Regions from separate parts of the Streptomyces sp. SJL17-4 genome, predicted to be linked through region 2. Evidence: riboswitches for the same ligand, from Rfam matches in the RefSeq annotation. Region 2 holds a riboswitch; the other holds the start of a gene.

Region 1 (3,372 bases), 3.6 Mb from region 2:
GGGCCCGCGGGCCCTCCGGGAGAGTGACATGGGTCTCGTCCGCGGGGTCCCCCGGTCGGATGGTTCCGTCCAGGGGTCGGAACCGGGTGGCGGAGGAGGAACCGGGGCAGGTCGCATGTGCCCGGTGATAGCCGGTATTACCCGGGGTTGCGGGGTGACCGCATCGTGGACAGCCGACGGGCCGGAGCCGTAAACGGAATCCCTTGACGCCGGTTTGAGACACCACAACGCCCGACCCAGTTCACCTTCCGTTCACTCAGGTTGCTTACGTTCGTCCAGCCACTGACCTCAAACGATTGCCTGGGTAAATGGAACACATCACGCTGCTGCTCGCCATTGTGGTCGTGACAGCTCTCGTGTTCGATTTCACGAACGGTTTCCACGACACCGCGAACGCGATGGCGACGACCATCTCGACCGGTGCTCTCAAGCCGAAGACGGCGGTGGCCATGTCCGCCGTGCTGAACCTCGTCGGCGCGTTCCTGTCCGTGGAGGTCGCCAAGACGATCTCCGGCGGGATCATCAACGAAGAGGGCATTCGTACAGAGGTGATCTTCGCGGCGCTGGTCGGCGCGATCCTCTGGAATCTCCTGACCTGGCTGCTCGGACTTCCGTCCAGCTCCTCCCACGCCCTCTTCGGCGGTCTCATCGGTGCCGCGGTCATGTCGGCCGGCTGGTCGGCCGTGAACGGCTCCACCATCGTCACCAAGGTCCTCATCCCGGCCGTCGCCGCGCCGCTCGTCGCCGGCCTCGCCGCGATGCTGGCCACCCGGCTGACGTACAAGATCGGCGCCAAGACCGACGAGAAGCACACCGCCAAGGGCTACCGGGTCGGCCAGATCGCCTCCGCCGGTCTCGTCTCCCTCGCCCACGGCACCAACGACGCCCAGAAGACGATGGGCATCATCACCCTGGCCCTGGTCACCGGCGGCGTCCTCGCCCCCGGCTCCAACCCGCCGATGTGGGTCATCGTCTCCGCCGGTGTCGCGATCGCCCTGGGCACCTACCTCGGTGGCTGGCGCATCATCCGCACCATGGGCAAGGGCCTCACCGACCTCCGGCCGCAGCAGGGCTTCGCCGCCCAGACCAGCGCCGCCACGGTCATCCTGGCCTCCTCGAACCTCGGCTTCTCCCTCTCCACCACCCAGTCCTGCTCGGGTGCCGTGATGGGCGCCGGTCTCGGCCGCAAGGGCGGTGTCGTCCGCTGGTCGACCGCGACCCGGATGTTCGTCGCCTGGGGTCTGACCCTGCCCGCCGCGGGCCTGGTCGCCGCCGGTGCCGAGTTCCTCACCAAGCAGGGCCCCTGGGGCATCGCCGCCGTCGCGGTCCTGCTCGTCGCCGGCTCGGGCGTCATCTGGTCACTGTCCCGCCGCAAGCCGGTCGACCACAACAACGTGAACGCCGCCGCCGACGGCGACGACACTGCCGCCGAGCCCGCGGGTGTGGTGACCACCGCGATCGCGGCCGTCACCCCGCCGCCGGCCGCCGGTTCCGTCGCCGCCGTCGCGGACGAGGAGCTCAAGACCACCATCCCCGCACCGGCTCCCACCGACCCGGCCGCGCCCCCCGCCCCCGCCGCAGCGGTGTAAGGAACGAACGACATGAAGATCGACTGGGCAGCTCTCGGCTCCGTCTTCGGAGTCAGCCTCGTGGCGACCGTCGCCCTGGTGGGCCTCTTCACCCTCGGCATCATCGGCCTCTCCAAGCAGGAGCAGGCCGCCGCCCAGGGAGGCTCCGCCACCCTGGCCCGCACCGGCGCCTACGCCTGCTTCGCCCTGTGCCTCTCGGCCGTGGCGTACGGCATCTACCTGATCGTCGTCTGACGGTCCGAGCGTGACCGGCGGGGCGGTCCGTACCTTCGGGGTGCGGACCGCCCCGCCGCCGTGTTTGTGGTGCTTCGCACAGTGACCCGGTGCAGGTCAAGAGTGAGTTGACGGGTGTTCTCGGGCCGTGGTGGACTGCCGAGGCCATTACGGCGGCAGTAGAGGAAGTCCGGTGCGAATCCGGCGCGGTCCCGCCACTGTGACCGGATCCGAAGGGTCCGGGAGCCAGGAACTCTCGCCGCCGGTCACGTCGATCCAGGGCGCGGACCCTGAGTGAGGACATGCGCCATGCCCGGCCGCAGCAGTACCAGCCGCCTGTCCCCGGACGGATTCGCGTACGGAGCGGCCGCGGGTCTCGCCGTCGATCTGCTCGTCGGCGATCCACGCCGCGGACATCCCGTCGCCGCGTTCGGCCGGGCGGCCGCCGCGGTCGAGAACCGCCTCCACCACGACCACCGCGGCTGGGGTGCCCTGCACACCGCCGTCTGCGCCGGCTCCACCGTCGCCCTCGGAGCGCTCGCCGCCCGGGCCGTACGGAACCGGCCGGCCGCCGCCGTCGCCCTGACCGCCGCCTCCGTGTGGGCGGTCGTCGGCGGTACGACCCTGGGCCGGGAGGCCCGCGCGATCGGCGGCGCGCTCGCCGCCGGGGACCTGGACGTCGCCCGGGAGCGGCTGCCGCATCTCTGCGGGCGCGACCCGCAGTCCCTGGACGGACCCGCGATGGCCCGCGCGGTCGTCGAATCGGTCGCCGAGAACACCTCCGACGCCGTGGTCGGCGCCCTCTTCTGGGGCGCGGTCGCGGGCGTACCCGGCCTCGTCGGCTTCCGGGCCGTCAACACCCTCGACGCGATGGTCGGCCACAAGTCGCCGCGCCACCGCCGCTTCGGCTGGGCCTCGGCCCGGCTCGACGACGTGGCCGGCTGGCCCGGGGCCCGGCTGACGGCCGTCCTCGCGACCGTCGCCGGCGGAAACCCGCGCGGTGCGCTCAACGCCTGGCGAACCGACGCGGCGAAGCACCCCAGCCCCAACGCGGGCCCCGTCGAGGCCTCCTTCGCGGGCGCCCTCGGCGTACGCCTCGGGGGCACCCTGTCGTACGCCGGACGGGTCGAGCACCGGCCCGTGCTCAACGGGACCGGGCGGGCCGTCGAGGTGGCCGACATCGACCGGGCGGTCCGGCTCTCCCGCCGGATCACCGGACTGACCCTGGCCGCCTGCGTGGGCGGCCGGACCATCGTGAGCGCGCTGAAGCGGAGGAACGCATGAGGGGTGGGGGGCTGCTCGTCGCCGGGACCACGTCCGACGCCGGCAAGAGCGTCGTGACGGCCGGCATCTGCCGCTGGCTGGTCCGCAAGGGCCTGAAGGTGGCGCCGTTCAAGGGGCAGAACATGTCCCTCAACTCCTTCGTGACCCGCGAGGGCGCCGAGATCGGCCGCGCCCAGGCCATGCAGGCGCAGGCCGCGCGGGTGGAGCCGACCGCCCTGATGAACCCGGTGCTGCTCAAGCCGGGCAGCGACCGCTCCAGCCAGGTCGTCCTGATGGGCAAGCCGGT
Region 2 (3,372 bases):
CAACATCTACAAGGACTTCATCAAGCCGGACGCCACCCCGGCCCAGGAGACCAAGGTCTCCAAGCTGGTGTCGCTGCTGGTCAAGGTCGGCGCCCTCGCCTTCGTCCTCACCATGGACAAGACGGTCGCGATCAACTTCCAGCTGCTCGGCGGCATCTGGATCCTGCAGACCTTCCCGGCCCTCGTCGGCGGTCTCTTCACCCGCTGGTTCCACCGCTGGGCGCTGCTCGCCGGCTGGGCCGTCGGCATGATCTACGGCACGGTCGCCGCGTACGGGGTCGCCAGCCCGACCCAGAAGCACTTCGGCGGCTCCTCCGCGGAGATCCCGGGCATCGGCGAGATCGGCTACATCGGTCTCACCGCCTTCGTCCTCAACGTCCTCGTCACGGTCGTCCTGACCTTCGTCCTCAAGGCCGTCAAGGCCCCCGAGGGCGTCGACCAGACCTCCCCGGAGGACTACACGGCCGACGCGGGCGACCGCGGGGTCGACCCGAAGCTCGCGAAGCTCGGCGCCGAGACCCACTGATCCACCGCCGGACCTGACGAAGGCCGCCCTGCCTCCCCCGGAGGCATGGCGGCCTTCGCCGTCCCCGGGCGAGGATGCGGGACATGCGCACCGGATCACGACTCACCCTGCTCGCCCTGCTCCCCGTCGCCCTCGCCGTCACCGGCTGCGGCTCCGAGACGGCGGGCGGCCGCCCTGCGCCCGGCCCCGCCGAGCTGGACGCCCGTGCCCGCTGGGCACAGACCGACAAGGACCATGTGTACGTCACCGAGGCCGAGGGCTTCGAGGCCTCCCGGATGGCGTCGGGGGTCATCGGCGACGACGGCTTCCAGGTCACCTACCTGCGGAAGGACGGCGTCCGCCTGACCGTCTCCGCCGAGCGCCGCCCGTTCGCGGAGAAGGAGTGCGCCGCGGCGAACGACGCCGGGCCGGACGGCTGCGTCCGCGACGGCGACCGCTGGTACCTGCGGACCGCCGGGCAGCACGCGTACGTGCGCGCCCAGAACGGGCTGCGCGTCGAGGTCGCCGCCCCTCTCACGGTGGAGCGGGAGGCACTCAAGGGCGCCGCCGAACGCACCCACCGCGCCGACGTCGCCGAGCTCGACGCCGTCCTGCCGGAGCGGACGGGCGGCGGGCAGCCCGTCGAGCGGGGCGATCTCCCGCCGGTGGGGGACGGCGCCCCCGACAACTCGGTGGGCGCCGGTGGCTGAAGCCCGCTGGGGGCCTCCGGCCGGCCGGAGGCACACTGCTCTCATGGACTTCATGATCAGGGCGGTACGGCCCGAGGAGTACGAGGCCCTCGGTGAGCTCACCGCGGGGACCTATCTGGACGACGGGCTGCTGAAGTACGGAGCGGAGGACTCGTATCTGCACGTGCTCCGGGACACGGCCCGGCGGGCGCGCGAGAGCGAGGTGCTCGTCGCCGAGGACGGCGACGGGCGGCTGCTCGGCGGGGTGACCTTCGCCACCGGCGGCACCCCGTGGGCGGACATCGCGGTCGAGGGCGAGGCGGAGTTCCGGATGCTCGTGGTCTCCCGGGAGGCCCGCGGCCGGGGCGTCGGAGAGGCCCTCGTACGGGCCTGCGTCGAGCGGGCACGGGCCCTCCCCGGGTGCCGCCGCCTCGTGCTGTCCACGGACGCCACGATGGTCTCCGCGCACCGGATATACGAGCGTCTGGGCTTCGTCCGCACCCCGGACCGGGACTGGGAGCCGATCCCCGACCACCGACTGCGCACCTACTCCTTGGAGTTCTGAGTCCACGGCGCGACACAACATGTGGGGGGTTCCGCGAGCGACGCCCCCCACATGTATGCTCGTCCTCGCTGTCGACGCAGGGGAATCCGGCGCGAATCCGGAACTGTCCCGCAACGGTGTGCTTCGTACGGATACGACGTATTCGGGCGAGGTGAGTCCGAGGACCTGCCGACGGCGCATCCGGTCCGTCCGTTCCGGGTGCCACTGACGTCCGGGCCTCGCGGAGTGGGCCGGTGGAAGCGTCGCGTCCGGCGTTACGGATGCCCGCCTGCCCGCCTTCCCCCGCCGCGGCCCCGAGCCGAGCGAGGGAGAGCCCCCACGTGACCATCGCGCCCGCCGATCCGGCGTCCGCCGAGGCTACCGCGGTCGAGAGCGACGGCCCCGGGACCGTGCTGCTGCGGACCCTGACCGACCTCACCGCCGATCTCCCCGACACCGACCCCGGCAAGGTCGCCGCCGCCGCGCTCCGCGGCCGCAGCGCCGTCGCGGACGAGGCGGAACTGCGCGAGCTGGCCACCGAGTCGGCCGCCGGTCTGATCGCCGAGGACCCGGCGTACTCCCGGCTCGCCGCCCGGCTCCTGACGATCACGATCGCCGACGAGGCGGCCGGCCAGGGCTCGTTCTCCTTCTCGGCCTCCGTCGCCGTCGGTCACCGCGAGGGGCTGATCGCCGACCGCACCGCCGAGTTCGTGGCGCTGCACGCGGACCGGCTCGACGCGACCATCGACGCGGCCGGGGACGACCGCTTCGGCTACTTCGGTCTGCGCACCCTCTACTCGCGCTACCTGCTGCGCCACCCGATCACCCGCAAGGTGATCGAGACCCCGCAGCACTTCATGCTCCGCGTGGCCTGCGGCCTGGCGGAGGACGCGACGGTCCGCGCGCTCGACGAGGTCACGGCGCTGTACGGCCTGATGAGCCGCCTCGACTACCTCCCCTCCTCCCCCACGCTCTTCAACTCCGGCACCCGCCACCCGCAGATGTCCTCCTGCTACCTCCTGGACTCCCCGCAGGACGAGCTGGACTCCATCTACGACCGCTACCACCAGGTCGCGCGCCTCTCGAAGCACGCGGGCGGCATCGGCCTCTCCTACTCCCGCATCCGGGCCCGCGGTTCGCTGATCCGCGGCACCAACGGGCACTCCAACGGCATCGTGCCGTTCCTGAAGACCCTCGACGCCTCCGTCGCCGCCGTGAACCAGGGCGGCCGCCGCAAGGGCGCCGCCGCCGTCTACCTGGAGACCTGGCACGCGGACATCGAGGAGTTCCTGGAGCTCCGCGACAACACGGGCGAGGACCAGCGCCGGACGCACAACCTGAACCTGGCGCACTGGATCCCGGACGAGTTCATGCGCCGCGTCAACGCCGACGCCGACTGGTCGCTGTTCTCCCCGGCGGACGTGCCCGAGCTGGTCGACCTGTGGGGCGAGGAGTTCGACGCCGCCTACCGCAAGGCCGAGGCCGCGGGCCTGGCCCGCAAGACGATGCCGGCCCGCGACCTGTACGGCCGGATGATGCGGACCCTGGCCCAGACCGGCAACGGCTGGATGACCTTCAAGGACGCCTCGAACCGGACGGCCAACCAGACCGCCGAGCCCGGCCACACCGTCCAC

Evidence for each region. Region 2 has a riboswitch for cobalamin ahead of N5875_RS13130 (ribonucleoside-diphosphate reductase subunit alpha). Riboswitches for the same ligand answer to the same signal wherever they lie in the genome.
Region 1: it holds a riboswitch for cobalamin, as region 2 does, so the genes downstream of both, N5875_RS29785 (cobalamin biosynthesis protein) here and N5875_RS13130 (ribonucleoside-diphosphate reductase subunit alpha) in region 2, are expected to answer to the same signal.

What each region holds. Positions count from the first base shown of each region.
Region 1 is NZ_CP104578.1:6,629,618-6,632,989, reverse strand. Features, by position in the region: gene N5875_RS29795 (inorganic phosphate transporter) at 309-1,589, shown strand; gene N5875_RS29790 (hypothetical protein) at 1,602-1,823, shown strand; cobalamin riboswitch at 1,946-2,078, shown strand; gene N5875_RS29785 (cobalamin biosynthesis protein) at 2,112-3,086, shown strand; gene N5875_RS29780 (cobyric acid synthase) at 3,083-3,372, shown strand, end outside.
Region 2 is NZ_CP104578.1:3,031,739-3,035,110, forward strand. Features, by position in the region: gene N5875_RS13115 (sodium:solute symporter family protein) at 1-526, shown strand, start outside; gene N5875_RS13120 (hypothetical protein) at 610-1,215, shown strand; gene N5875_RS13125 (GNAT family N-acetyltransferase) at 1,259-1,759, shown strand; cobalamin riboswitch at 1,798-1,947, shown strand; gene N5875_RS13130 (ribonucleoside-diphosphate reductase subunit alpha) at 2,080-3,372, shown strand, end outside.